3 regions of the Methylovirgula sp. 4M-Z18 genome follow, and region 1 is predicted to be linked to each of the others. Evidence: riboswitches for the same ligand, from Rfam matches in the RefSeq annotation. Region 1 holds a riboswitch; each other region holds the start of a gene.
The links. Region 1 has a riboswitch for cobalamin ahead of V9T28_RS05830 (DUF1636 family protein). Riboswitches for the same ligand answer to the same signal wherever they lie in the genome.
Positions count from the first base shown of each region.

Region 2: another riboswitch for cobalamin. It lies ahead of V9T28_RS17110 (aromatic ring-hydroxylating oxygenase subunit alpha); the one in region 1 lies ahead of V9T28_RS05830 (DUF1636 family protein).
Region 3: another riboswitch for cobalamin. It lies ahead of V9T28_RS08730 (ABC transporter substrate-binding protein); the one in region 1 lies ahead of V9T28_RS05830 (DUF1636 family protein).

Region 1 covers NZ_CP149574.1:1,283,707-1,293,793, forward strand. Annotated here, with positions in the region: gene cobG (precorrin-3B synthase) at 1-34, opposite strand, end outside; gene cobN (cobaltochelatase subunit CobN) at 31-3,402, opposite strand; gene cobW (cobalamin biosynthesis protein CobW) at 3,422-4,450, opposite strand; gene V9T28_RS05830 (DUF1636 family protein) at 4,491-4,904, opposite strand; cobalamin riboswitch at 5,004-5,193, opposite strand; gene cobO (cob(I)yrinic acid a,c-diamide adenosyltransferase) at 5,268-5,888, shown strand; gene V9T28_RS05840 (cobyric acid synthase) at 5,888-7,345, shown strand; gene cbiB (adenosylcobinamide-phosphate synthase CbiB) at 7,361-8,407, opposite strand; gene cobD (threonine-phosphate decarboxylase CobD) at 8,384-9,400, shown strand; gene V9T28_RS05855 (hypothetical protein) at 9,422-9,691, opposite strand; gene V9T28_RS05860 (mannitol dehydrogenase family protein) at 9,970-10,087, shown strand, end outside.
Region 2 covers NZ_CP149574.1:3,694,060-3,704,146, forward strand. Annotated here, with positions in the region: gene V9T28_RS17090 (nitrate/nitrite transporter) at 1-844, opposite strand, end outside; gene V9T28_RS17095 (CmpA/NrtA family ABC transporter substrate-binding protein) at 1,124-2,359, opposite strand; gene V9T28_RS17100 (ANTAR domain-containing response regulator) at 2,371-2,958, opposite strand; gene V9T28_RS17105 (hybrid-cluster NAD(P)-dependent oxidoreductase) at 3,247-4,344, opposite strand; gene V9T28_RS17110 (aromatic ring-hydroxylating oxygenase subunit alpha) at 4,357-5,604, opposite strand; cobalamin riboswitch at 5,720-5,924, opposite strand; gene metH (methionine synthase) at 5,989-9,771, opposite strand; gene V9T28_RS17120 (DUF6311 domain-containing protein) at 9,923-10,087, shown strand, end outside.
Region 3 covers NZ_CP149574.1:1,894,770-1,904,856, forward strand. Annotated here, with positions in the region: gene V9T28_RS08725 (xanthine dehydrogenase family protein molybdopterin-binding subunit) at 1-950, shown strand, start outside; cobalamin riboswitch at 1,151-1,395, shown strand; gene V9T28_RS08730 (ABC transporter substrate-binding protein) at 1,628-2,614, shown strand; gene V9T28_RS08735 (FecCD family ABC transporter permease) at 2,620-3,660, shown strand; gene V9T28_RS08740 (ABC transporter ATP-binding protein) at 3,657-4,421, shown strand; gene V9T28_RS08745 (class I SAM-dependent methyltransferase) at 4,424-5,203, shown strand; gene V9T28_RS08750 (Lrp/AsnC family transcriptional regulator) at 5,200-5,670, opposite strand; gene V9T28_RS08755 (transketolase) at 5,793-8,177, shown strand; gene V9T28_RS08760 (ArsR/SmtB family transcription factor) at 8,266-8,604, shown strand; gene V9T28_RS08765 (SRPBCC family protein) at 8,604-9,137, shown strand; gene V9T28_RS08770 (ribonuclease activity regulator RraA) at 9,140-9,844, shown strand; gene V9T28_RS08775 (hypothetical protein) at 9,874-10,087, opposite strand, start outside.

The DNA.
Region 1 (10,087 bases):
GGGCACCGGGACACCAGCCTTTCACCGCGCTCATGCCCGCCCTCCCTGCATTTCTGCGAGTCGCGGCGCGACCGAGTTGCGGCGCGAGAGCCAGAAGCCGCGCCTTTGCGCCTCGTCGAGCCGCTGGGCGATGGCCTTGGCCGCGGCCGGATTGGCATCGCACAAAAACGCCCTAACATTGTCGTCGTCGCAATAGGCGTCGAACACGAGATCGAAATGACGGCTCTGCACCGCATCGGTGAGGGCGGCATAGGCGAACAGATTATCGACGGCCTCGGCCATTTCGCTCGCGCCGCGATAGCCATGCCGCATCTGCCCGGCGATCCATTTCGGATTGGTTGCACGCGCACGCACGACGCGGGCGATTTCCTCACGGAGCAGGCGGACTTTTGCGCGGCCTTCGGACGACGTGTCGGCATGGTACAATTCCGGCTGGGCGCCGAGGCTCTGGGCGGCCGCGGCGAACCCGCCTTCATGCGCGGCAAAGACATCCGAATCGAGCAGGTCTTGCTCGGCCGTATCCTGCACGTGCACGAAGGCGTCCGCCTCGCCAACGCGTGAGCGGAACGCGCCGGCAGCAGTCTGCGCTGTAGCCTCCGCCCCGCCAAAGGCGTGCGACGTCGATTCGAGGTAGGCGCGTCCCAATTCATCGCGCGCAGCCCAATCGCCGCCCAAGGCGATGCGCGACACATCCGTGCCATAGGTGCCGGGCGCCGCGCCGAAGATGCGCAGCACTTGCGTCTGGCCGTCTCGTTTCGCTTGAGCTGCGAGCGGGTTAAAGCTTGGCTCTTCGTCAAGACCGGCCACAGCATGGATCGCCTGATCGAGTAAGGCGATTTGGGTTGCGAACACATCGCGAAACAGGCCGGAGATGCGCAAGGTCACATCGACGCGTGGCCGCTCCAATTTGGCCGGGGGCAGAATTTCAAAACCAAGCACGCGCGCGGTGGCGTGATCCCACACGGGGCGGGCGCCGAGCAGGGCAAGCACCTGAGCGATCTCGTCGCCGCCCGTGCGCATCGTCGCGCTGCCCCAGAGGTCCATGACGATGCGTTGCGGCCAATCGCCGTGATCCTGCGCGTAGCGCTGCATGATTTCGGCGGCGGTCCGCTGGCCGATTTCCCAGGCGGCGCGGGTCGGGATGTTGCGCGGATCGACCGAGTAGAGATTGCGCCCCGTGGGCAACACATCGAGACGGCCGCGCGAGGGCGCGCCGCCGGGGCCGGGTGGTACGAAGCGTCCGTTCAAGGCGGCGAGAAGATTGTGGCGCTCGTTGCGCGCGGAATCAGCGAGCAGCGTGGCGAGTTGGTTCTTGTCGCGCGTGCCGCTTGCACCGAACGATGCGATGATGTCCTCGCCCGCGCGGCTTTGCGGCGGCTGGCCGAAAATATGGAGGCCGTCGCGGATGCGCATATCCTTGAGATCGCACAGCCAGGCATCGAGCTTGGCCAGCGCGTCGATGGAGTCCTCATCTTCCGCAAGGCCGCTTTCCTGCGCAAGCCCGGTCTCGCGCGCACGGATCAGAATGGCTTCGCCAAGGTGTCGCGCGCGGCGTTTGTCGAGCAATTCGGCATTGGCATATTCGTCGAGTAAAGATTCCAGTTCGCTCGCCGCGCCATGGGATTCTGCATCGGTGAGCGGCGGCGTGAGATGCCCGACAATCACGGCGGACAGGCGCCGTTTGGCCTGCGCCGCTTCGCCAGGATTGTTGACGATGAACGGATAGATCACTGGCGTCGCGCCGAGCAGGATTTCCGGCGCGCAATCTTCGGACAATGCCGCGGCCTTGCCGGGCAGCCATTCCAATGTGCCGTGGGTCCCGCAGTGAATCATCGCATCGATGCAAAGGTCGAACCGCAGCCAGAGATAGAAGGCGATATAGGCATGGCGCGGCGGAAGATCGGCGTCGTGATACTCGCCCTTGCGTTGCTGCTGCGTGCCGCGGTCGGGTTGGACGGCAATATGCAATTTCCCGCTGCGCAGCAGGGGAAAACGGAATGCGCCGTCGCGGCAGGCCGGATCTTCCTCCGGCGCCCCCCAACGGGTCAGAACGCTTGATCGGAAGCTCTCTGGCAGGGCGTCAAACCACGTTCTGTAGGCTGCGAAAGAAGGCCCGGCGTGGGCATCGTTACCCATCAGCGCGGGCATGATGTCTTTCGTGGCGGGCAGGGCGCCGATGTCGTAATCAGCCTCGCGCAACAGGTCGGCGATCGCGGTGACGCTTGCAGGCGTGTCTAGACCAACCGCATAACCCGCGCGGCCGCCCTTTGCCGGATAATCGGAGAGCACGCAGGCGATGGCACGATCGCAAGGTTGCGTGCGGCGCAGCCGCGCCCATCGCAATGCCTGATCGGCGACGAATGTGATGCGCGACGCAATGGGCCGATGTGCGATATCGGTGAACTGCAGGTCGGGATGGCTTTGCGTCTCCGCCTTGAACGAAATCGCGCGCGAGATGAGGCGGCCATCAACTTCCGGCAGCACGACATTCATGGCGAGATCGCTCGCGCTCAGGCCACGACGGCTCAACTGCCATTGGGTCTCGTTGCTGCCGGCCAGAATCACTTGCAATACCGGCGCGTCCGCGCCGTCGAGGATGCTCGGACCATCATCGACGCGGGCGGAAAAGGCCGTCGTGTTTAAAATGACGTCGGGCTTAATTTTCGCGATCAAGGCGGCAAGCTCGGTACTCACCCGCTGATCCTTGAGGCTCGTCACGAAGACGCATTCGACCTTCATGCCGCGCGCGTGCAGGGCGTCGCTGAGGGCCAGAATGGGGGCTACGTCGCTCGCCATCAAGACGGATCGGTAGAAGACGAGAAGTGCCTGCGCCGCAGTCGCATCGCCTCCGTGACAAGCCTGCTCGAAGCGGCCGAAGGCAGGAACTTCGATGGCGGGGAGGGCAGCAAAGTCCGCGCCCAAATTCCGGTGGATCCAGGTGAGGAGCTGCGCCATGTTTTGCGCGCCACCCTGCAGGAAATAGGACCAGACCTCGCGCAACGCGCGGGGGTCGAGGCTCGACACGTCGGCGAGCCGCTCGTCAAAATTCATGTCGCCTGGAATGACGGCAAGATGAAAGCCATACTCGCGCGCTGCCCGAGCGAGTTGCTCGGCGCCGTAGCGCCAATATTCGAGCCCGCCGAGCAGGCGCACCAGCACAAAGCGGGCGCCGGCGCAGGTTCTCTCGACATAAAGATCGATGGAATAAGGGTGTTTGAGTTGTGCGAGATTGGCAAGACGCAGGCTTGGCCGCGCGCCTTGCATCGTGTTGTAAGCGGCCGCGAGCGCCGAGAGGTCGCTGTTGGTGAAGGACAGAAAGACGATGTCAGCCGGGCTCTGCGCAAGATCGATCGCTTCGACATTGTCGTCGAGCGAATAGGATTCTGTGCGCAGGAGATGCATGTCTTATCCTAACGCGATGCTATGCCGCCAATTGCGCGCGAATGGCATCTTCATTGAGGCCCTTTTCGCCGATAATTACCAGCCGGCTCTGCCGATTGTCGGTGTCCGCCCAGGCGCGGTCATATTGCTTGGTGAAGCGCGTGCCGACTCCCTGCACGAGCAGGCGCATCGGCTTGCCGAGAACTTCGACATAGCCCTTGATCCGCAGGACGTCGTGGTCTTGCGCCAATTGGCTGAGCTTTTTGACGAAATGATCGGGGTCCCGCACGGCATCGACCGGGACGATGAAGGATTCGAAATCGTCGTGGTCGTGCTCTTCCTCGTGATCGTGGTGCGAGGGGCGCGCCGCAAGGTCGTCTTCCGCTGCCGCATTGATGCCGAGCAGCACGTTTTTGGCGATTCTGCCGTCGGCGGACGGCACGATCTTGACCGCGCGCGGCACCACGGCGGTGATGTCCTTCGTTACCTGAGCCAGCATTTCGGGCGCAATGAGATCGGTCTTGTTGAGAACGATGAGATCGGCGCAGAGGAGCTGGTCTTCATAGACTTCCTCGAGCGGATTGTCGTGGTCGATCGAGGCATCCTCGGCGCGCTGCTGCTTGAGCTTTTCCGGATCGTCGGCGAAACGGCCCTCCGCGACGGCGGCGCCGTCGACCACGGCGATCACGCCATCGACGGTCAGGCGCGAGCGCACCGTCGGCCAGTCGAAGGCTTTCACCAAGGGTTTCGGCAGCGCGAGGCCGGACGTTTCCACGATGATATGCTCGGGCCGCGGCTCGCGGGCGAGCAGCGTTTCGATCGCCGGCACGAAATCGTCGGCAACCGTGCAGCACAGGCACCCGTTGGCGAGCTCGACGATATTTTCCTCGGGGCACGACTCGATGCCGCAGGATTTCAGGATTTCGCCGTCGACACCAACATCGCCGAATTCGTTGATGATGAGCGCCAGGCGCTGGCCGCCGGCATTTTCTAGCACGTTGCGGATGAGCGTGGTTTTACCGGCGCCGAGAAAGCCGGTGACGATGGTGACGGGGACTTTGCCGAGCATGCAGGAATCCTTGAAGGGTTCGAAGAGAAGAAAGACGGAATTAGACGGGGGCGAGCGGCGGCACGCGGGAGATGACGCCCTTGCGGAAACATTGCGGCCGCTCCCGCCAGGGGATGACGCCGTCCGGGCTCGCGGCGAACTTCAGGGCGCCGTCGACAATGTCGTCGGCGTGCACGGCGGGGTCGAGATCGCCAATGACATAGGTCCATTTGCCGGGGGCCGCGAGGGCCAGCGTTGCGGGCCGTTTGCAGACCGAGAGGCATTCCACGGTCTTGATCTCGACCGCATCGCGCGCCTGTTCTGGCCATTTGGCCAGGACGGCTTCGTACAGCGCGGCACCCGGCCGCTCGTCAGCGTTGAAGGTGCCCTTGCAAGTCACGCAGAAATACAATGTCGCGCCGGACGTCGGCGCGATCGTTGCCACGGATGGGGAGATCTCCGCGGTCAGGGACATGGCGCGCTCCATAGCTGCGCAATGCCGGATGCGGCGCGAGATGAAAAGGTGACGTCAAACGTCATATAATACTCCTGGCTGCCCCTCCGGCAGCCGCACGGGGTTGGTTTTAAGACGGCAGGTTTCCTGGCTCACGGGTCAAAGCCAGCGCACCCCTTCCCAAGATCGCTCTCAGTGGTTTTGGTGCAGGCTCGCCGTTTACAGTCGCGGGGGCGGCCATGGCTTCGGTTTCCCTCACCATGTTCCCTTGACATTCCTGTTTGGAATGACCGTCCGGATTGACTATGGCCACCGAAACGCGCACTTGTCAAACGCCGACTTAATGTCGCATCCAATATATCGGCCCGCCCATGCGAGAGACAGATGACCGAGCTTGATCCCAATGACGAAGCCGCCCGCCACAAGGCGAAGATGATCAAGCGCAAGGATGTGCAAGACGCTGAAGTTGCTTCGAAAACCATTACAGAAAAGGGGCTCCTGATCGTCAATACCGGCCCCGGCAAGGGCAAGTCGACGGCGGCCTTCGGACTCATCCTGCGGGCGTTGGGCTACGGTTGGCCGGTTGGTGTCGTGCAATTCATCAAGGGCGCCTGGCACACGGGCGAGCGGGCGGCCTTGCAGCGATTCAGCGATCTCGTCGAATGGCACACGATGGGCGAGGGCTTCACCTGGGAAACCCAGGATCGCGAGCGCGATGTTGCCGCGGCCGCCGCCGCCTGGCAAAAATCGCTGGAATTGATGGCGCGGCCGGAGATTCGCCTCGTCGTGCTCGACGAACTCAACATCGCCTTGCGCTACGATTATCTGCCGCTCGCCGAGGTCGTGGCGGCGCTTGCCGCGCGGCGGCCCGACCTGCATGTGATCGTCACCGGCCGCAATGCCAAGCCGGAACTGATCGCCGTCGCCGATCTCGTGACCGAGATGACGCTGGTGAAGCACCATTTTGCCGCCGGGGTGAAGGCGCAGCAAGGCATCGAATTCTAATGCTAGCCAAGGCGCTCATGCTGCAGGGCACCGGCTCGGATGTCGGTAAGTCCATTCTGGTCGCCGGCCTGTGTCGGGCCTTTGTCAACCGTGGGCTGAAGGTGCGGCCGTTCAAGCCGCAGAACATGTCGAACAACGCGGCGGTGACGGCGGACGGCGGCGAAATCGGCCGCGCGCAGGCCTTGCAGGCGCGGGCGTGCAAAGTGCCGGCCTCCGTGCACATGAACCCGGTACTGCTGAAGCCGCAAAGCATGATCGGCTCGCAGGTCGTGATGCAGGGCAAGGTGCTCGGCAATGCCAAGGCAAGCGAGTATCAGGCTTGGAAGCCGAAATTGCTCGGCGCCGTGCTGCAGAGCTTCGCCCATCTGCGCAATGAGGCCGACCTCGTGATCGTCGAGGGCGCGGGGAGCGCGTCCGAAATCAATCTGCGCGCCAATGACATTGCCAATATGGGCTTCGCCCGGGCCGCCGATGTGCCGGTGCTGCTGGTGGGAGACATCGATCGCGGCGGCGTGATCGCGCAGGTCGTCGGCACCAAGGCGGTGCTCGCGCCGGAAGATGCGGGGATGGTGGCGGGTTTCATCATCAACAAATTTCGCGGCGATCCGGCTTTGTTCGAGGCAGGGATGCGGCTGATCGTCGAGCATTCCGGCTGGCCCAGCTTCGGCTTGGTGCCGTTCTTTGCCGATGCCCATCGCCTGCCGCCGGAGGATGGGGTTGCCTTGACCCATCGTGTGAAGCTTCGGGACGGGCGCATCACCATTGCTGTGCCTGTACTGCCGCGCATTTCCAATTTCGACGATCTCGACCCGCTCAAACAGGAGCCGGATGTGCGCCTCATGCTGCTGCGGATGGGCGAACCCCTTCCGGCCGAGGCGGATGTGGTGATCCTGCCAGGGTCAAAGGCGACGATTGCCGATCTGCAGGATTTCCGGGCCGCCGGCTGGGACATCGACCTCATCGCCCATGTGCGGCGCGGCGGCCGCGTTCTTGGTCTTTGTGGCGGCTATCAAATGCTGGGCGCCAAGATCGACGATCCAGACGGGATCGAAGGGCCGGCAGGGGGATGCGACGGGCTCGGCCTTCTTGATGTGGCGACCGTTTTGACGCCGAAAAAAACATTGGTCGAAGTATCCGGCGTCACCTCCGAGGGCGCGGCCTTCCATGGTTATGAGATGCATATCGGCGAGACCATCGGCGCAGGCTTGCGGCGGCCGATGCTGACCTTTGCCGACGGCCGGCCGGATGGCGCGGTTTCGCCCGATGGCCGCGTGAAGGGCTGTTATGTGCACGGATTGTTCGCGGATGACGGCTTGCGGCGGGCCTGGCTGCAATCCCTGGGCGGTCAGGGCTCAGATCTCGCCTATGAGCAGAGCGTCGAAGCGACCCTCGACGCGCTGGCCGCGCATTTGGAAGCGCATGTTGATCTCGACGCCCTGCTTGAAACCGCGCGATAGCTCCGCCCCAAAGCGCTAGATGGCGACCAGCGCGGCCAAAATCAGCGCGAGAACGCCGGCCTGAATCACACATGCGGCGCGGTACAGTCTGATCGCCTTTTTGATGTCGTCCAGCGTCGCTTCGCGCCGCCCATCGCCCATATAGACATCCTCGACCCGCTCTTCGCCGTAGATGCGAGGGCCGGCCAGTTTGAGATCGAGCGCGCCGGCCATGGCCGCTTCCGGCCAGCCGGCATTGGGTGAGCGGTGATGGCGCGCATCGCGCAACACCGTAGCGGCCGCACGTTGCGCCGAGGCGCCGGGCGTGACGAGACTGGCGAGGATCAGCCACAGGGCGGCAAGCCGCGAGGCCGGCAGATTGATGAGATCGTCGAAACGCGCTGCGGCCCAGCCAAAAGCGGCGAAGCGCTCATTTTTGTGGCCGATCATCGAATCAGCAGTATTGGCAGCCTTATACATGACGCCGCCGGGCAGTCCGCCGGCCGCCGTCCAGAAGAGGGGCGCCACGATGCCGTCCGAAAAATTCTCCGCGAGACTTTCGATCGCCGCGCGCGCGACGCCGGACGAATCGAGATAGGCCGGATTGCGGCCGACGATCATGGCCACGGCGATTCGTCCCTCTGTGAGGCCGAGCTCCAGTCCTTTGGCGACAGCAACCACGTGCTGGTCGAGGCTGCGCTGGGCGATGAGGCTAGAAACGAGGCAGGCAAGAGGAAGAAGCCCCAGCCAGCCACCGGGCGTCATGGCTTGCAGCAATGTTGCGGCGGTGCCCGACACAGCGAGCAAGATGATCAGTGCCAGCACCCCCTTGGCACGCCGCACGGCAAAGCTTTCGTCGGATTTGTTCAAGCTGCGATCGAGCCGATCGATCAGCTTCCCGATCCAGGTGACGGGATGGCCGATGATGCGGTAAAGCTGGGCCGGGTAGCCGAAAGCCGCCTCGATGACGAGCGCGAGCAACGCTAGGGAAATTGTGAAGAGAAGATGCACGAGGCGAAGACGATAGAGGGGGTGAAAGCCCAAGACGAGGCCGGGCCGATGCCTTCGACTATCTTTCATCACGGCGGAAATCTCAAGAGCGCGCAGGCGCTCTATCCTAACGCGCCGCAACCGTGGATCGATCTCTCCACCGGCATCAATCCCATTGCCTATCCCATTCCGACGATCGCGCCGGAGGCGTGGACGCGCCTCCCGGAAACTGCGCATGTCGCGGCGCTGGAAGCCGCTGCGGCACAGGCCTATTTCGTCCGCGACACAGAGCATGTCGTCGCTGCGCCGGGAACGCAAGCGCTGATTCAATGGCTGCCGCGACTGTTTCCGGCGCGCACGGTCGGCATTTGCGGTTTCACTTATGGCGAACATGAAAAGACATGGGCCGCAGCCGGCGCGCGGGTGACATATGTCGAGACGGTCGATGCGCTGAGCGGTTTCGATGTCGCCGTGATCGTCAACCCCAACAATCCGGACGGCCGGCTCGTCTCCGGTGACCGACTCTTGCATCTTGCGCGGCAGATGGCAGCGAAGAATGGGCTGCTCGTCGTTGACGAAGCCTTTATGGATCTCGTCGATCCGGCGTTTCATCTGAGTGCGCATATGCCGGTGGCGTCGACGATCATTTTGCGCTCGCTTGGCAAGACCTACGGGCTTGCGGGCTTGCGTCTTGGTTTCGCGATCGCGCCGACCGAGCTTGCGCGCATCATTCGTGATGCGCTCGGGCCATGGGCGGTTTCCGGCCCGGCGATCGACATTGCGCAGCGCGCGTTGGGCGATGCGGCTTGGCGCGAGGCGACGCGGAGCCGATTGCGGCAAGAGTGCGGTCGACTCGACCGCATGTTGCAGAATGCCGGATTCTCAACGCCTTTCGGTACGCTTCTCTTCCGCACCGCGGAGCACGCGCATGCGCGCGATTGGCTGCATAGTCTGGCACAAACCGGAATCCTGACGCGGCCATTTACGGCGAGACCGCATTGGCTGCGGTTCGGTTTGCCAGCAGGCGAGGCGGCCTGGTGGCGGCTGGAAGAGGCCCTTCGCAAGGGGCCGAAAGTTCCTAACTAAGCGACCACAGGCCGCAACCTTTCAGAGGGCTTCGCTCGACCCTGGGATCCAGGCCACATGCCGGCGGATGTTGGATAAGCCTGTCTTGCAGTGCTGATAATTCATCTGTTGCGCGACTTCTGGATCCTGGGTCGAACTCGGAGTGACGAAGAGGCCTTCACGTGACGGCGATGCGGACGAACAATCGATATCGTCGGTCCGCTTGGCCCGATCGATGAAATGCGATGGGACCCAGACGCCGACATAGAGCACCACGAGAAGGCCGCAAATGCCGATCGGGTGGCGTTTCAAATCTGCAGAACCCTCTTCGAAAAGCCTTATCAATCGTCACAAGGTTTCGTCTCGCGCGGCACTGCATGTCACAACGAAATTCTATTGTGCACAACAACATCAATTTGCCCGTGCGCACATCGGCCGAAGGGCTCGCTCTGACACACCAGTCGATGCATTTTTTCGCTCCCAAAAAGTGAATATATGGCTGCAAAAACGAAGATTGATATGGTGCTATTTGCGCGAGTTAGGTATTGTATTTTCTGATAGAAATGCATCGAACGAAAGGCGGGATCGACATGACCACCAAACTCGCGCTCGGCTCGCTCGCGGCCATTGCCAAAACTGCGAAAATCCCTGCCTATGAGCGCTCAAAGCTCTCGCCTGGCATTGTGCATTTCGGTGTCGGCAATTTTC
Region 2 (10,087 bases), 2.4 Mb from region 1:
GTAGGCTCAGCACCCGAATGCCGCCGAACCGGTCGGACATGGCGCCGCCCAGCGGGCGCGCCAACGAGCCGGCCAACACGCACAAGGCCGTGCAATAGCCCGCGGTGACCGGCGACAGGCCATATTGCGTATTGAAATAGATGCCGAGCGACGAGGCGAGACCGGAGAAGCCGCCGAAGGTCACGGAATAATAGAGCATGAACCACCAAGCGTCGCTCTGGCGCAGCACGTCGAGATATTGCTTGAAGGATTTGCGCGGCGGCTTGTTGGGGCTGTCCTTCGCCATCAGGACAAAGGCGATCAGCGCGACGGCGAGCGGCAAGGCGGCAAGGCCGATGACATTATGCCAGCCGTAGATGGCGGCAAGGGCGGGTGCGAACAGGGCGGCGAAGACAGTGCCAGAATTGCCGGCGCCGGCAATGCCAAGCGCCGTGCCTTGATATTGCGGCGGATACCAACGCGAGGCCAGCGGCAGCGCCACCGCGAAGGAGGCGCCGGCGAAGCCCAGCACCAGGCCAAGCGCCAGCAGCGCGCCGTAATTCTGCGGGCTCAGCAGCCAAAAGACGAGAAGACCGCCAATCACGATGCATTGGCTCAAGATGCCGGTGCGCTTCGGGCCCATCGCCTCGACGAGCACCCCGTTCACGACGCGCAAGAATGCACCGAGCAAAACTGGAAGCGCCACCATGAAGCCCTTTTGCGCAGCGTCGAGCTTCAGATCGCCCGAGATTTGCACGGCGAGCGGACCCAAAAGGATCCAGACCATGAAGCTCATGTCGAAATAGAAGAAAGATGCAAACAAGGTCGGCCAGTGCCCGGCCTTGAAAAAGTCCCTACTGATCATTGCCATGCTCCAAGACGAGAAAAAACAAACCGCCGTCGTTCGGCCATGCAAAACGCGTGGACAAACAGCCGGCGGCGGCAGATTCAACGCCCAGCAGCGGACGTGCGGACCTTCAGGCCCGGATTTCGAGAAAAGCGTGTGCGGCCGTCATTGGCCTGTTACGCGAATGAGGATCTTCCCTCTAAATCAAAGAGTAAGCTGGAGGCATGCCGGGCACAAGAACAAATATTGTGCGACGCAGCATCAATGTTGTTCAAATGGCGTTGCTTTGCACAATCTTTAATCGCCAAAGCCCGCAATATAGGCTTCGAGCCGGTCGGGGTCGAAAAGGCGGCCATCGAAAAAGCCGTCGGGGCCGAGCACCATCGTGCCGCGGCGCGAGGCGACGCCGGTGGGGTTTTTCAGCGCCCCCTCCACCTTGGCACTGGCGCGCGGCAGATCGATACCGGTCTCTGACAAAACGGCGCGGTAGAGATCCGGGCGGTAAACTTGGCCGATTTTCGCCGCCATATCCGCCGAATATGTCACCTGCCCCCAGCGCACCATTTGCGAATAGAACCATAAGGCATGGCTTTGCCACGGGAAGTTGGTGGCATGCGCGTGCAGGACGAGAAAATCCGGTAGCACCTCCGCTGTCGCGCCTTTTTGCCTAAGGATCTTGCCGCTCAGTGCTCGGATCAGAATGTTGGCAGGAGCGGCAACGTAGCCGGGCCGCGCCAGAAGTTCCGCGAGTTCGCCATGATTGGCCGGATTGCCCGCCCATTGGGCAGCGCGGGACAAAGCGCGCAGCAATGCGGCAAAACGTTCCGGCTCGCGCTTGGGAAAATCCACGCCGAAACCCAAGACCTTTTCCGGCCCTTGCCGCCAGAGTGCCGATTTGGTGACGGCCAAGACGCCCGTGCCCGCGTCGACACACAGCGAATTCCACGGCTCGCCGGCGCAAAAGCCGTCGATCTGTCCCTTCGCCATGGCATCGCCCATGAAGGAAGGCGGCAGCACGATAAGGCGGACGTCATTATCGGGGTGAATGCCCGAGGCCGACAGCCAGTATCGCAGCTCGTAATTGTGCCCTGAATAGGGATAGACGACGGCGAGCGTCAACGGCGCAAGCCCATCCGCCCGCCGGCGAGTGATCACTTGCACCAGCGCCTTCCCCATTTCGGCGGGCTCGGACCGAAGGGTCGCGCCTTCCCGCTCCATCGCCGCAAAAACCTGCAGCGACAGCGTAATCGCATTGCCCCCCAGGCTGAGGGAAAAGGGCGCGATCATCGGCACGTCCACGTGGCCGACGCCGAGCGTCGAGGCGACCGGCATCGGACCGAGCATATGCGCGGCATCGAAATGCCCCAACATCACGCGGTCGCGAATATTGGCCCACGAGGTCTCGCGCATCAAAGTCAGATCGAGGCCCTCGTCCGCCGCGAAGCCCTTTTCCTTGGCGGCAATCAAGGTCGCGCTGTCGGTCAGCGGCATGAAGCCGAGGGTCAGATGTCTTGCCTTGCCCGAATGTGCCAAAATCAAGCTCCTCACCCCAAGAGTTTTGCTGCGATCAACAGGCCGCGCGCCACATCGGCGACCCGGCGGCTCTCGTTCATCGCCGTCTTGCGCAGCAACGTGTAGGCTTCCTCCTCGGAAATATGCCGGCTCTTCATCAAAATGCCTTTGGCCTTGTCGATGACTTTCCGGTCTTCGAGGGCCTGCTTGGTGCGGTCGAGTTCCTCCCTCAACCGATGGAACGCATTGAAACGGCTGATCGCCATGTCGAGAATCGGTTTCAGCCGCTCCTTGCGCAGGCCATCGACCACATAGGCCGAGACGCCCGCGTCGATCGCCGCTTCCATCGAGGCCTTGTCGGATTGATCGACAAACATGGCCACCGGCCGCCGCACGTTGCGCGAGACGTGAAACATTTCTTCCAAGACATCGCGATTGGGGTTTTCAAGATCGATCAAAATCACATCGGGCTCGACGTCGACAACCTGCCGCAGCAAATGCCGCATTTCGACGATCACGGTCACACGCGCATGGCCAGCGTCCAGCAAGCCCTCGCGGATCATCGCGGCCCGGACCGGATTGTCGTCAATGAGCAGAATATGGAGATCCGATGGAGACATGGGCTAGGCGTGATGAATCTCTGCGGCAAAACCAGGGACAGTCCGACATGGCGTGGAGACTCGCAGCGGCGAGATGGAGCCAGCGTAGAGTTAAGGAGTCGTCTCCGCAACCTCATCCGCGATCCCGGATTTTGGCAAATACAAATTTATACAATAATATCAGCTATATATATGTTCGCAATTTGATTCAAATGATGCGCCGATCATTTCTGACCGGCGGTCACGTCTCTCAGCCCCATCAGACGCCGCAACGGCGCAGAGCGCGCGTTTTGGGCAACACCCGGTGCATCACGCCTCGATCTCGACGGCGCTCCTCGGCTGCGAGCAGCAGGCAAGGATAAATCCTTCTTCGATCTCCTCGTCGAGAATGCCGCCATTGTGATTCATCTCGACGTCGCCCGATACTTTCTTCACCTTGCACGTACCGCACAAGCCGGATTCGCAGGCAGCGGGAATCCGCACGCCTGCCGCGCGGGCGATGGTAAGCAGGCTCTCGTCGGGCGCGCCGAAACCTTCGACATCGGACAGGGCGAAGCGAATCTGCATCGCATCCGCAGATGGAACCGCAGGAGCCGCAGCAGGCGCCGTTTCGCGTACCGGAGCAACCGGCATCGCGAAACTTTCCTCGTGATAGCGCGCCATGTCGAAACCGGCCGCCCCCAGCATCTCACGCACCGACCGCATGAACGCGTCCGGACCGCAGCAGAATATCTCCCGGTCACGAAAATCCGGCGCCAGCAGAGGCAGGCGCGCGGCATCAAGGCGGCCGACATGGCCGAACCAGTTTTCGCGCATCGATCGTCCCTTGACCATCAAAGTAAGCGCCAATCTTGGCATCCGCTGGCCCAGAAGCTCGAGTTCCTCACGAAAGATGAGATCCTCCGGCCGGCGCGCGCAATTGAGGCAGGCGACATCGGTCGCCGGAGCACAATCGTTCAGCCAGCGCAGCATCGACATCATGGGCGTGATGCCGGACCCCGCCGAGATGAAGAAATATTTCGCCGCCGGATGGCTGTGCAGGGAAAAATCGCCCGCCGGACCGAAGGCGCGGATGCGCGCGCCGACGGTGAGGTGGTTGAACATCCAGCGCGTGCCGACGCTGCCTCCTTGCGCCTTCACCGTAACGGCGATCGAAAACGGCCGCGACGGCGAGGAGGACAATGTATAGGTCCGCATCAGCGGTCCGTCCGGCAGCGGCAATTCGAGCGTAACGAATTGGCCGGGCTTATAGCGAAACCACGTTTGCCCGTCGGCGCGGAAGGTGAAGGTTTTCACCTCCGGCGCCTCGTCGACAATATCGATGATCTCCAGGAGCTGCTGCCGGTCGTTCCACGGCACCATCTCGTCGAGATGCCGGTTCAGACGAAATTCGGTGAGCGCATTCATGACTCATATCCTCTAGGCAACGCTGCGCAGCGCGGGTTTGCCGCCTTCGCTCAGGCGCGGTTCGATAAACCGCGTATACCAGTCGACGAACTGCAGCACGCCGCCTTCATGCATCTGTGAGTAAGGTCCAGGCTCGTAAGCGGGCGACGCAATGCCAAAGGCATTTTCCTCGACGATTCGGCGGTCCTGATCGTTCGTCTCGGTCCAGACATGGGTGAGATTGGCGAGGTCATAGTCGACGCCCTCGACCGCATCCTTATGCACCAGCCATTTGGTCGTCACCGCGGTTTCGGTCGCGCTGATCGGGAGGACGCGGAAGGTGACGGCGTGATCGCCAAGAATATGGTTCCAGGTCGTCGGATAATGGTAGAGCAGCAGTGAACCGATCCGCCCTTCCGTGACCGCGTGCGACAAACCGCGCTGTACCGCGGGCTTGCCGTTCATCGTGTAACTCGCGGCATCCCGCAGAAGCGGCACGCGCGTCGCGCGAAATTGACCGGACTGGTCGATCTGGAAACGCGACGGCAGCCCGGCCGCCTCGCATTTGTTCCAATGGGCGACGATCTCAGGATCATCTTCCGCGCCTTGCACGCCGGTAACGGTTGGCGCTTCGGGAAACGTCTTGCACAGTTCAGGATGGTTGCCCACGCAATGGTAGCATTCGCGGTTGTTTTCCCACACGAGCTTCCAATTGCCCTTTTCGATGATCGTGCTTTCGAAGGCGACCTTGGCTTCGCCGAGCCGATGCGGCGCAAAATAAGGCTCCATCATCTGACGGACCGGCGCAAATTCTGCCGGCTCCTTCGCTAGGCAAATGAAGATGTAGCCCGCGACGCTTTCGCAGGCGACCGGCTTCAATCCGAATTCGGCTTTGTCGAAGCCTTCCGCCATTTGCCGGGCAAACAGCAACTTGCCGTCGAGGTCATAGGTCCATTGATGATAGGGGCAGACGAGTCGCGCCGACGTGCCTTTCTGGGCGTTGCAAACCCGGCTGCCGCGATGGCGGCAGGAATTGTGGAACGCGCGAAGCTTGCCCTCACGGTCGCGCAGCACGACGATCGGATAGGCGCCGACTTGCACCGTGAAGAAACTGCCCGGCTTCGCAACTTCGCAATCGTGCCCGACAAACAGCCAGTCGCGATACCAGATCAGATCGAGGTCGAGCTGGAAGAAGGCGGGATCGGTATAGAAAGCCTGGGGGAGGCTAAAGCCTTCGCGGCGATTGCGAAGGAGTTTCAGCATGTCGTTACGCGTATCCATGTTCTGTCCTTTTGCTCAAGGACTGAACTGGTGGTGATGGAGGAAGTTTTAACGCCGGCGGAGCCTCAAGCCCCAGCCCAAAACGCCCTGCCTCCTGACCGCCCACCGCGATCAGTCAAGTTTCATACCCAAGGCTGGTTTCCGGGCTTCGGAGCCGTCCTTTTGAACTGTCTCAACACCTTCCCAGGCTTGTTCTCCCAGTGGTTTCTTATCGAGACAAAGGCTCTGTTACCGTTGCGGGGGCAGCGCCGGCGTCACACCGGCTTCCCAATTATCCCTGCGGACAATTTCCGAAGGGCACCTCGAACTGGTCGAATAATGCACCTTCCCGAAGTGCGGATGAGCCGGAATGCGACATCGGCTGTGTATAAATGCGACAGGCCCCTATTCGGCCGCCTTGGCGGCGGGAGCAGGCACGTAGTTGAGGATCGGGCCGAGCCAGCGCTCCACCTCGCGGATGTCCATATCCTTGCGCGCGGCATAGTCTTCGACCTGATCGCGCTCGACCTTCGCGACGCCAAAATAATAGCTGTCCGGATGCGAAAGATAGAGACCCGAGACGGACGAGCCGGGCCACATGGCCATGCTCTCGGTCAAAGTGACGCCCGCCTTGGTTTGCGCGTCGAGCAGGCGGAAGAGCGTGACCTTCTCGGTGTGATCGGGTTGCGCCGGATAGCCGGGCGCCGGGCGAACGCCCTCGTAAGGCTCGCCGATAAGGTCGTCGGGCGTGAACGATTCGCTCGGCGCATAACCCCAGAACGCCTTGCGCACCCGCTCATGCAGGCACTCGGCAAAAGCCTCGGCGAAACGGTCCGCCAGCGCCTTGACCAGGATGGACGAGTAGTCGTCGTTAGCCCGCTCGAAGCGCTCGGCAATGGCGACTTCCTCGATGCCGGCTGTCACCACGAAGCCGCCGACATAATCGAGCTTGCCGCTCTCCCGCGGCGCCACGAAATCCGCAAGCGCGACATTCGGCTTGCCGTCACGTTTGGAGAGTTGCTGCCGCAGCGTGAAGAAAGTGGCCAGCTCCTTTGCCCGGCTTGCATCGGTGAAGAGTTTGATATCGTCCCCTACGGCATTGGCCGGCCAGAAGCCGATGACGGCCCTTGGCGCGAACCACTTCTCCTCGATGATTTTCTTGAGCATCGCCTGCGCATCGTCGAACAATTGCCGCGCGGCCGGTCCTTGCCTCTCGTCCGCCAAGATCGCCGGATAGCGGCCCTTGAGTTCCCATGTCTGGAAGAACGGCGTCCAATCGATATAGCGGGCCAGCTCGGCGAGGTCCCACGTCTCGAATACCTTTGTGCCGAGGAAAGACGGTTTCGGCGGCGTATAATTCGCCCAGTCGATCTTGAGCCCATTGGCGCGGGCTTTGGCGAGCGGCAGGCGCTGCTTCTCCCGCTCGGCGCGCTCGTGCGCTTCGGTCACTTTACGGTACTCGGCCCGGATCGTCTCGACATAGCCGGGCTTGGCCTCGGCCGAGAGCAGGCTTGATACGACCCCGACGGCCCGGCTCGCATCGGTGACATAGAAGGCTTGCCCCCGGTGGTAGCGCGGATGGATTTTCACTGCCGTGTGCACGCGGCTCGTGGTCGCTCCCCCGATGAGAAGCGGAATATCGAATCCCTCGCGCTCCATTTCCGAAGCGACATGCACCATTTCATCGAGCGAGGGCGTGATCAGCCCCGAGAGACCGATAATGTCGGCCTTCACGGCCCGCGCCGTCTCCAGGATCTTCGTCGCCGGCACCATCACGCCAAGGTCGATGATCTCATAATTGTTGCAGGCCAGAACAACGCCGACGATATTCTTGCCGATGTCGTGGACGTCTCCCTTCACGGTGGCCATTACGATTTTGCCGGCGCTCTCGCGTTCGCCACCGCCATTGGCCGCTTTTTCGGCTTCCATATAGGGCAGCAGCACGGCCACCGCCTGTTTCATGACCCGTGCGGACTTCACCACTTGCGGCAGGAACATTTTGCCGGAGCCGAACAGGTCGCCAACCACATTCATACCCGCCATCAAGGGGCCTTCGATGACGTCGAGCGGCCGCTTCGCCTTTTGCCGCGCCTCTTCCGTGTCCCGATCGATGAATTCCGTGTTGCCGTTGACCAAAGCATGTTCCAGCCGCTTGTCGACCGGCCACTCGCGCCAAGCGGTGTCCTTCTCGCGTGCCTCTTTGGCGCCCTGCCCCCTGTAGCGCTCGGCAATCTCCAGCATCCGCTCGGTGGCCGTCCCGCCGCCCTTGGGCGCGCGGTTCAGCACCACGTCTTCGCAGGCCTCCCGCAGATCGGGATCGATCGATTCGTAGACCGCGAGCTGGCCGGCATTGACGATGCCCATATCCATGCCGCGCTGGATCGCATGATAGAGGAACACCGCATGCATCGCTTCACGCACCGGCTCGTTGCCCCGGAACGAAAAGGACAGGTTGGAAACCCCGCCCGAAATATGCACATGCGGCAGCGTGGCGATGATATCCCCAGTCGCCTCGATGAAATCGACACCATAGGTGTCGTGCTCCTCGATGCCCGTCGCGATGGCAAATACGTTGGGATCGAAAATGATGTCTTCGGGCGCAAAGCCGACCCGCTCGGTCAGGAGCTTATAGGCGCGCGTGCAGATCTCGACCTTGCGGGCTTTCGTATCCGCCTGGCCAAGTTCGTCGAACGCCATGACGACCACCGCCGCGCCATACATCCGGCAAAGCCGCGCGTGATGCAGGAACGAGTCTTCGCCCTCCTTCATCGAGATCGAATTGACGATCGGCTTGCCCTGGACGCATTTCAACCCCGCCTCGATCACCTCCCATTTGGAGCTGTCGATCATCACGGGAACACGGGCGATGTCGGGCTCCGAGGCGATGAGATTGAGATATTCCTCGATCGCTTTTTTGGAATCGATCAACCCCTCGTCCATGTTGACGTCGATGATCTGCGCGCCGTTTGCGACTTGGTCGCGCGCGACGTCCAGCGCAGCGGCAAAATCGCCGGCGGTGATCAATTTACGGAACTTCGCCGAGCCGGTGACATTCGTGCGTTCGCCCACATTGACGAAGGGAATGTCCTTGGTGAGCGTGAACGGTTCGAGACCGGACAATCGCATGAGCGGCGAGCGTTCGGGCGCCACGCGCGGCTCGTATTTCGTAACAGCCTCGCGAATAGCCGCAACGTGCTCCGGCGTCGAACCGCAGCAGCCGCCGACGACATTCACCAGCCCTTCGCGCGCGAACTCCTCGACCTGAGCGGCCATGAACTCCGGAGTCTCATCGTACTGGCCGAAAGCATTCGGCAAGCCGGCATTCGGATAGGCGCAGATGAGGCTATCGGCAACGCCGGCGAGCTCCGCCAGATGCGGGCGCATGGCGGCAGCGCCGAGCGCGCAGTTGAAACCGACGGTGAAGGGTTTCGCGTGCCGCACCGAATGCCAGAACGCGGTCGGCGTTTGGCCCGATAGCGTCCGGCCGGAAAGATCGGTGATCGTGCCTGAGATCATCACCGGCAAATGAATGCCCTTTTCGGCGAAAATCTCCTCGCTGGCAAAGATGGCCGCCTTGGCGTTGAGCGTATCGAAAATCGTCTCGATGAGGACGATATCGCAGCCGCCGTCGATCAGCCCGCGCAATTGCTCGCGATAGGCGAGGCGCAAATCATCGAAGGTCACGGCGCGGTAGCCAGGATTGTTGACATCCGGGGAGATCGACGCGGTGCGGTTGGTCGGACCGAGCGCGCCGGCGACGAAGCGGCGCTTCCCGTCCTGCTGCTCGGCACGCCGCACAGCCCTCCGCGCGAGCCGCGCGCCATCCCGGTTCAAGTCGTAGACCACGTCGCCCATGGCGTAATCGGCCTGGGCGATGCGCGTCGAGGAGAATGTATTTGTCTCGATAATATCCGCGCCGGCCATGGCGTAGCGATAATGGATTTCCTCGACGGCGGCCGGCTGCGAGAGGATGAGGAGGTCGTTATTGCCTTGCTGGTGGCAAGCGCAGCCGATGAAGCGGCTGCCACGGAAATGATCTTCCCCGAAACCGAGGCCTTGGATCTGGGTGCCCATCGCACCGTCGAGGATGAGGATACGTTCCCGCGCGGCAGCGTGGAGAGCGGCCAAAATCTCGGATCCGTCCCGCTCGGCGGCGACCGGCCCGAAGAGTTCATCGATCGCGGACATATTCGACGCTCAACACTTCAAATGCGATATGGAGATATACGATACATAAAGATATCTTTATGTCAACATGCAAATTAAATAACCGCGCCTGGACATGGCCTTTGTCCGGTAACTAGGTTAGGCGACTGAGATCGATGTTGGGGCGCTCCGAATGGTTCGATGGGATGATGGGCAGGCCGGTTTCATGGCCGCAGGCGAACCGCCGGCCGGCCGCCGGAAGAAAGCCGTGGTCCGATACTTCTGGCTCGTGGGCGGCGCGATATTTTTCCTCGCGGTCGGCGTCTCATATAGCGTTTATGTTTACGGCCTGCGTCCG
Region 3 (10,087 bases), 610 kb from region 1:
TCCGCGTCGGCTGGGGCATGGGCACCGCCGTGTTTCCTGCGCTGATGTTCCAAGGCGAGGCACGCGCCGTTCTGCGGGACGACGGCACCGGCCTGATGGAGACCGGTGCTGAAGACATGGGGCAGGGGGCCTGGACGGCGTTCACGCAAATCAGCGCCGACGGGCTTGGCCTCGATCTCGATCGTGTCGAGCTCAGGGCGGGGACCTCGGATCTGCCGGATGCCGGCATTGCCGGCGGCTCGGCCCATACCGCGACCGCAGGCATGGCGATTCACAATGCCGGCGCGGCGGTGATCGCCAAGCTGGCTGCGCTCGCAACGGATGATAAGCGCTCGCCGCTGTTCGGTGCAGGCAATGCGGGTGTCGTGGCGCGCAGCGGGCGCCTGTTCCGCCGGGACGACGAGAGCCGCAGCGAGAGCTATGTCGATATTCTGACCCGCGCCGGCCTCAAGGAAATCGAGGCGCGCGGCAAAAGCGCGAGCGATCCTGCGGCCCAGGCGAATTATGCCATGCACGCCCACGGCGCGGTGTTCGCCGAAGTGAAGGTCGACCCCGATTTGGGTCAGATCCGGGTGACGCGGCTTGTCGGCGCGTTTGCGGCGGGCCGGGTGATCAATCCGCGCATGGTACAGAGCCAGTATTTGGGCGGGATGATCTGGGGCATGTCCTTCGCGCTGCACGAGCACGCGATCATCGACCGCCGCTCCGGCCGCATCCTGAATGCCGATCTCGCGGAATACCACGTGCCGGTCAATGCCGACGTGCCGGCCATGGAAGCGCTCATGATCGAGGAATATGATCCTTATGTGAACGCGCTCGGCATCAAGGGCGTGGGCGAAATCGGCATCACCGGTTCGGCCGGCGCCATTGCGAATGCCGTTTGGCATGCAACGGGCAAACGCGTCCGCCATTTTCCGATCAAGATCGACGACCTGATCGACGCCCTTTGAGGCCGCCGAACGGCGGACCAACTGGCTGCATGACTTGAAGTCGCGCCCCGCGGCGCCGTCATTTCGACGGCGCCGCGTTTCGTTTTGCGCTGACTCCTGACCATTTTACCGAGGCGGATCGGGATGACCGTAACGGACGTCGGCCTCATATCCGGCTTGAGATCGGCGTGTAAGCCTCTATTGACCGCCGATATGGCCACTGTTACACGGGATTTGACGGTTCCCTTCGGGGATCAAAAGGGAACACGGTGATGCCTCGCGCAGACTCCGTGGCTGCCCCCGCAACTGTCAGCGGATTGCCCGACATCCATGGTCGCATCTTGCGGCCTGGGCGCCTTCAAGCGGCGCCATGCCACTGCTAGCCGGCTTTAAACCGTCACGTGGGAAGGCAGATGAAAAGCTTTTGTCCGTGAGCCAGGAGACCTGCCGTCGCGATCCTTTTGCGCCGCAAACAGCGCACATTTTTGCCGGCGGGGATGCCGGGGCAGGAGATAATATGAAACAGGTTTTCTGCGCCGAGGGCGCAAATCGTTCTCCCAAGGCCGTTCTTCCCGTCAAGCGGATCGACTGATCGCGGGCGCATCCCATGCGCCCATCTGCCTGTCTACTCTTGTTCGGGGAACGAAATGTCCACAGCAACAACTCATAGCAAATCTTTTGCCGGCTGGGTCGTCGGCATGTGCCTCGCCGCCTCTTTCACACAAACGGCTTTTGCGCAGTCGACCAAATATCCGCTGACAATCACCAATTGCGGGCAATCCGTCACCTTCGACAAGGCGCCCAACAAGGTCGTCTCCATCGGCCAGGGCATGACTGAAGTGCTGTTCTCGCTCGGCCTTGCCGATAAAATCGTCGGCACTGCCGTATGGGTGGGACCGGTTCTGCCGCAATATGCCGACGCAAACGCCAAGATCACGCGCCTTGCCGACAACGACCCGAGTTTCGAGGCGGTGGTCGGACAGACTCCCGATCTGGTCGCCGCCGAGTTTGAATGGCACGTTGGGCCGCAAGGGGCGGTCGGCAAGCGCGAACAATTCAATGCGCTCGGCATCAATGCCTATGTGTCGCCCGCCGATTGCGTCGCGAAGGTGAACGGCAGCAATGGCGACGGCGTTCGCAAAGAGCTTTTCACGATGGATCTCGTCTATCAGGAGATCGGCGAGCTCGCGCAAATCTTCGACGTGCAGGATCGCGGCGACAAACTCATTGCCAGCTTAAAGCAGCGCGAAGCCGCTGCGGTCGCGTCGGTTGGCGACGTCCCGAAGAACCTGCCGGTTGTATTTTGGTTCTCCAGCAAGGAAGTACAGGGCGACGCCTATATCGCCGGCAAGAACAGCGCTCCCGCCTACATTCTGAAAACGGTTGGTGCCAAGAATGTGGTAACGACCGAAGACGAATGGCCGCTTGTCGGCTGGGAAACGATCGCGCAGGCGGATCCGGCCGTGATCGTCATCGCGACCATGAGCCGCCACCGCTACGCCGCTGACAATCCGGCGGTGAAGCTTGACTTTCTGAAGACAGATCCGGTGGTGAGCCAGTTGAGCGCGGTCAAGAACAGCCATATCGTTCTCATGGATGCGCAGGACATGAATCCGACCATTCGGACCATCGACGGTATTGAGATTCTCGCCAAGGCGCTCAAAGCCGCTGAGCCGCCAAAATGAGCGTCATGCCCATGCCGCGCGTGACGGCGAACAGCAGAATTGGCCTCACAGGGCTTGTCCTTGTCGCTCTTCTCCTGCTCGCCCTCGTGATCGGCTTGGCCATTTCCATCGGCGACATCACCATTCCCTTGGCGACGATCGCGCAATCGATCGCCAATCATGCCTTTGGCACGCATTTCACGTTGAACCGCATCCACGAGGGCGTGATTTGGGATTATCGGCTGAGCAGAGCACTGGTGGCGGCAAGCGCCGGGGCGGCGCTGGCTTTATCCGGCGTTGTATTGCAGGCGCTTCTGCGCAATCCGCTCGCCGAGCCCTACGTGCTCGGCGTGTCGGCTGGTGCCTCGACGGGCGCCGTCGCCATCATGATCCTCGGATTTGGGTCCGGTCTCCTGACTTTGCCCGCCGGCGCTTTTCTGGGTGCCGTGCTGGCGTTTTTCCTGGTGTCGTTGCTGGCGGCCGGTGCGGGCGGCGGAGCCGAGCGCATTATTCTCTCGGGCGTTGCCGGCTCGCAATTGTTCAACGCCTTGACCTCTTACATCGTCACGACGTCGGCCAATGCCGAACAGGCGCGCGGCGTGATGTTCTGGCTGCTTGGCAGCCTGAGCGGCGTGCGATGGCCCGACGTTTTTCTTGCCGCGCCGGTCGCTTGCGCAAGCTTCATCGTGGTGATGCTTTATGCCCGCACGTTGGACGCGTTTACCTTCGGCGCGGATGCCGCCGCGACGCTCGGCGTGCACGTGCAGCGCGTGCGGATCGTACTGCTCGGCCTTACGGCACTCATGACCGCGGCGATGGTCAGTATCGTCGGCTGTATCGGGTTCATCGGCCTCGTCATCCCGCACGCCGCGCGCTTTTTGGTCGGCCCAGGCCATATGCGGCTGCTGCCTGTGTCCGCTTTGGTTGGGGCGATCTTCATGGTCATTGCCGACATTCTTTCACGCATTCTCATTCCGCAACAAATCCTGCCGATCGGTGTCGTCACGGCGCTGTTCGGCGCGCCCGCTTTTGCCATCATTCTCTACCGGGTGCGGAGGGCGCCATGAGCATCGGCGTCGAGGACGTCTCCTGGGCGAGCGGCAAGACCTTGATCGTCGATGGCGTGACGTTGCACGCTCCGCCCGGCAAAATGCTAGGGCTGCTCGGGCCGAACGGATCGGGCAAATCGAGCCTGTTGCGTCTGATCTGCCGTTTGCGGCAGGTGAAGAGCGGAATTATTACCCTGGGCGACACGGATATTCGCGCCATCACGCGTCACGACCTCGCGCGGCGCTTGGCGTTCGTCGAACAACAGTCGGCGACGGATGCCGATGTGACGGTCCTGGAGGTCATCCGTTTGGGGCGCACGCCCCACCGCGGCCGGCTGGCGCCCTGGACGATGCGCGATGACACGTCGGTTCAGGAGGCGTTGAAATATACCGGTCTTGCCGACAAGGCGCATCAGCTTTGGCACACTTTGTCGGGCGGCGAGCGGCAGCGGGTCCAAATTGCCCGAGCCCTCGCGCAAACGCCGACCGAATTGCTCCTCGACGAGCCGACCAATCATCTCGACATCCGTCACCAGCTTGACCTTCTCCAATTGATCGCCGGCCTGCCGGTGACGAGCATCGTTGCCCTGCACGATCTCAACCTCGCTGCCATGTTTTGCGACAATCTCGCGGTTTTGCAGCACGGCAAAGTCGTGGCAGCGGGCACACCCGAAGCGGTGCTCACGCCGGAGCTCATCGCCGACGTGTTCGGCGTGAAGGTGCATGTGGAGCGCTCGAACCTGCACGGGCGCAGCCACGTTCAATATCTGTTGGACTGATCGTGACCGCAAACCATCATCTCAAAGAAGAGATCCGCGATTATTGGTCGAAACGTTCGGAGACCTTCGATCTCGCCTTCGGGCATCGTATTCCGCCCGGACCGGAATTCGACGCCTGGCAAAAGCCCATCCGCAATGTCCTCGGCCGCACGCCACGACGTTTTCTCGAGCTTGCTTGCGGGACGGGCGAAGTGACCCGCCTCATTCATGATCTTGGTCACCACGTGACGGCGCTCGATTTTTCGGAGCACATGCTCGCGGTCGCACGGCGCAAGCATACCGGCAAGGCGCGCTTGCGATTTTTGCTGGCCGATGCGGAAAGGCCGATGGAGCCGCTCGGAAGCTATGACGCCATTGTCTGCCGCCACCTCGTTTGGACGTTGACGGAGCCCGAAAAGGCGTTTGCCGAATGGCACGCTTTGCTCAAACCGGGCGGCAAGCTTCTGGTGTTCGATGGCGATTGGGCGACGCCGACGCGTCGCGGCGGGCTTGCGGCGCGGCTTATTGCGCTGCTCGATCGGTGGTACGGGCCAGACACCCATTACGATAGCGCGCTCGGCAGCCGGCACGCGCAAATCATGGCGAACCTGCCCTTTGGCAGCGGGCTGACGCAAGAACGGTTGATGCCGTTGTTGCGTCAGGCGGGTTTCACGAATTTCACAATTCTTTCGCACGCGCCGATCGCCGCCGCGCAGCGGCGGAATGCCAATTTGCGCGACAGGCTGCGGACTCTTGTTTATCGCCGCTTTATCCTGTGCGCCCAAAAGGCGGCGAACGTTTAGCCGATCGGCAGGACTTCCGAGCGTTTGACCTGGCCGAGGGCGAAGCTCGTTTCGATGGAGGCGACGCCATTGAGGCGTGTGAGCTTTTGTTTGAGAAACTGCTCGTAGGATTCAAGGTCGGCGGCGACAATGCGCATCAGATAGTCGCGCTCGCCGGTCATGAGATAGCAGTCGACAACCTCCGGCCATTTCGCCACCGCCTGCGCGAAGCGGTCGAGATCTTCCTCGCGCTGGCGTTCGAGCTTGATCGAGGCGAAGGCGCTGATCGGTAGCCCCACTTTCTTCTGGTCCACGATCGCGCTGTAGCCCTTGATGATGCCCCCCTCTTCGAGCAGGCGTATCCGGCGGGCGCAGGGCGATGCCGACAACCCGACCTGATCGGCAAGTTCGTTGACGGTGATCTTGCCGTTGGCCTGCAGAGCCCGAAGGATCCTGATGTCGATGGCATCCAGTTCGACTTTTGGCATAAAGCACCCTTTGGTCGGACAAAATTGAAGAAAATCACCAATAATTGCATAAGGAAAATCTAAAAATAGTCAAAAATGGGACCGGCCTTCGTCTAAGACTATTTCCCATAAGGGAGTTGGAAATGGCCGATGAGCGTTTGAAGAATCTGTCCGCATTGGAGCGCAAGGTTCTGTGGCTGGCGACCTGGATGATCCACAATGCCAATCACCTGCGGGAGCACGCTGACGGGTTAAAGGTCGGTGGTCACCAGGCGTCCTCGGCTTCGCTGTCGACCTTGATGACGGCGCTTTATTTTGCCGTTCTCCGCCCCGAGGACCGCGTTGCGGTCAAGCCGCATGCGAGCCCGAACTTCCATGCGATCCAATATTTGCTCGGCAATCAGACGCTGGACAAATTGAAGAATTTCCGCGGCTACAAGGGCGCGCAATCCTATCCCTCGCGCACGAAAGACACGGACGACGTGGACTTTTCCACAGGCTCGGTGGGCCTGGGCGTGGCGCAGACGCTCTTTTCCTCGCTTGTCCAGGATTACGTGCACGCCAAGGGCTGGGGCGAGGCGCGGCCCCAGGGCCGCATGGTGGCGCTCATCGGCGATGCCGAAATGGATGAAGGCAATATTTTCGAGGCGCTTCTCGAGGGATGGAAGCACGGGGTGCAACACACCTGGTGGGTCGTCGATTACAATCGTCAAAGTCTCGATGCTGTCGTGCGCGAAGGCCTGTGGTCGCGGTTCGAGGCGATCTTCCGGAATTTCGGTTGGGACGTGGTCATCCTCAAATACGGCTCGCTGCAAAAGGCCGCCTTCGCCGAACCCGGCGGCGACAAGCTGCGCGCCTGGATCGATGCCTGCCCAAATCAGCTCTACTCGGCCTTAACGTTTCAGGGCGGAGCGGCATGGCGCAAAAGGTTGACGGACGATCTGGGCGATCAGGGGCCGGTGTCCCAGTTGCTGGAGCGGCGCAGCGACCGCGAGCTTGCGGAGCTGATGGCGAATTTGGGCGGCCATGATCTGCCGTCCATTCTGGAGGCCTTCGAGGAAGCGCGCGGACATACGCGGCCGACCTGCTTCATCGCCTACACGATCAAGGGCTTCGGCTTGCCTCTGGCAGGCCATAAGGACAATCATGCCGGCCTGATGACACCGACCCAGGTCGAGTCGCTGCGCCGCGCGATGAATATCAGCGCGGGGCAGGAGTGGGAGGCCTTTTCCGGCCTTTCGGAGCAAGAGGCAACGCTGCGCGACTTCCTGGCCAAAGTGCCCTTCGCGCAGTCGGGGCGTCGGCGCTACACGTCGCCCAGCATTTCCGTTCCCGAGAGTCTTGCCTTCGGCTCCCAGCCGCAGATGTCGACGCAACAGGGCTTCGGTCTGCTGATGCATGAAATCGCCAAGGCGGACACGGCTTTTGCCCAACGCGTGGTGACGACATCGCCCGACGTGACGGTTTCCACCAATCTTGGCGCATGGGTCAATCGGCGCGGGCTCTTTGCGAAGGACAGTACCGCCGATCTGTTCAAGGCGGAACGCATTCCGTCCACCTACAACTGGACCTTCTCGCCGCAGGGGCAACATCTCGAGCTTGGCATCGCCGAGATGAATTTGTTCATCATGCTGTCGGCGCTCGGCCTGTCGCATTCGATCTTCGGCGAGCGGCTGCTCCCCGTCGGCACGCTCTACGATCCCTTCATCGAACGCGGGCTCGATGCGCTCAATTACGCTTGTTATCAGGACGCGCGTTTCATTCTCGTCGCGACGCCGTCCGGGATCACGCTTGCACCGGAAGGCGGCGCCCATCAGTCGATCGCGACACCGCTGATCGGTATGGCGCAGGATGGATTGGCGAGCTTTGAGCCGGCTTTCGTCGACGAATTGGCCGTGCTGCTGCGCTGGTCCTTCGAATATATCCAGCGCGCCGGCGATGCCGAGCCAGACGGCGCGACATGGCTGCGTGATGCGACCGGCGGTTCGGTGTATTTCCGGCTTTCGACCCGCAGCATCGAGCAACCGCAGCGCGAGATTTCGCAGGATCTCGCGCAGGACATGATCAACGGCGGCTATTGGATGCGCAAGCCCGGCCCGAACGCCGAAGCGATTGTCGTCTACACCGGCGCACTCGCCCCGGAGGCCATCGAAGCCGTCGGTTTGATGGCCGAAGACCGGCGCGATATTGGCCTGCTGGCGATCACCTCGGCCGACCGGCTCAATGCCGGATGGACGGCGGCGCAACGCGCGCGGCGGGATGGGTTGCCCCACGCGCGCAGCCACGTCGAGCGGCTGCTTGCCGATATTCCCTCCCATTGCGGGATCGTCACCGTGATCGACGGCCATCCCGCGACGCTCGCGTGGCTGGGCTCGGTTCACGGCCATCGCACCCGGTCGTTGGGGGTGGAGCATTTCGGCCAAACGGGCAGTCTGGGCGATCTCTATCGGCATTATGGCGTCGATGCGCGCGGCATCGCCGCCGCCGTCGCTGAACTCACGCAAGGACGGCCGCTCAGGTATTTGTGAGCGCGCCGTTCATCAACGACGCAAGGGGCCGTATGAAATTCGCTGTTGTGCTTGACCGATATATACATAGTTGCATATATATGTTGGCATGCATATAAGTACGCTCCAGACTTTGTCCGATCCAAGCCGGCTGCAAATCGTCGAACTGCTGCATGGCGGCGAACATGCGGTCAACGATTTGGTCGAGCGGATGGCCATTCATCAATCGGGCGTCTCGCGGCATCTGCGGATTCTGGAGGAGGCCGGCTTCGTGCGAATGCGCGCCGAAGGCGTGCGTCGGCTCTATTCGCTGCGGCCCGAACGTTTCCAGGAAATGGACGAATGGATCGCGGGCTATCGCGATTTGTGGACGGCCAGGCTCGACGCGTTTGGTGAGGCTTTGGCACGAAAACAGCAACAGCGCGCGCAAAAGCGCAGGAGGCGATGATGACCGAGATGTATATGGGTGGGATGCCGTATTCGTCGGACAGCCATCTCACCTTCGAGCGAACCTATCGCGCAAGCGTGAAAGATATCTGGGAGCTCTGGACGACTAAATCCGGCATCGAATCGTGGTGGGGCCCAGGCGGCTTTGCCGTGACCGTGCACAAGCTCGATTTACGTCCTGGTGGGGAATTGCTTTACGTGATGACCGCCATTCATCCGCAGCAAATCGAGTTCATGCGCAAGGCGGGCATGCCGCTCACGACCGAAGCGCGTATGGTCTTCACCGAGATCGTGCCGCGCAAGCGCCTCGCCTATTATCACGTTGCCGATTTCATTCCGGGGGTTGAACCTTACGACGTCGCGCATGTCGTCGAGTTGCATCCGTCTCCCGATGGGCTGGTCCGAATGGTTGTCACCATCGAAAAAATGCACGATGACGAATGGACGAGGCGGGCTGCTGCCGGCTGGGAGAGCGAGCTGGCGAAGCTCGACGCGTTGCTGGCATCGCACCCGCGATTATCGAAGGAACAATAACGATGACCAACAAGGACATGTTTAAAGTCTTTCAAGGCCTTTCCACGGCCACGATCACGACGGTGTTGCTGAAAAAGGGACTGCGCAATGTTTGGATGCGTGGACCGAAAGCCTTGCATGATACAGAGCAGCGCTATGTCGGCCGCGCGTTCACGCTGCGCTTCGTTCCGGTGCGCGAGGATCTCGCCACGCCCGCCGCCTGGGCGTCGCCCCGGTCCACGCGCGCGGCGATCGAAGACATGCCGGACGGGTGCATTGCCGTTGTCGATGCGATGGGTGTCGCCGATTGCGGGATTTTCGGCGACATCTTGTGCGCGCGCATGGCGAAGCGCGGTGTCGCCGCGCTGGTAACGGATGGCGCCGTGCGCGACGTTGCCGGTGTGCTTGACACGGGCCTTCCTGTCTTCTGCCAAGGCGTGGCTGCGCCGCCCTCGGTTGCAGGGCTTACCTTTGTCGGCTGGCAGGAGCCGATCGGCTGCGGCGGAGTGGCCGTGTTCCCCGATGACCTCGTCGTCGCCGATCGGGATGGTGCGGTTGTGGTTCCGCAAGCGTTTGTCGAAGCCGTGGCGCAAGAGGGGCAGGAGCAGGAGGCGCTCGAGCAATGGATCATGGATCAGGTGGCTGGCGGCGCCGCGCTTCCGGGTCTCTATCCGCCGAATGCGGAAACCAAAGCCCGATACGAGGCGAGCCGCGCCAAGGCGACTTGATACGGCGATCACCTTAACAATCGTGGTCTCTATTTTTCGAACATGTAGATCAATCCTGGATCCACGATCCATTCATCCCGTCGCAATGTTTCGACAGCATATTTGCCGTTGCGCCGGCGTGGCATGACGCCTGCAAATCGATAGTGCCGGCCGTCGTCGCCGACAACCTCTTCGTGAATAGGCTTATCGTTGAAGCGGCCCACGATCGGGCCGGCCACATGCAGATCGGCCAGGATGAAATAT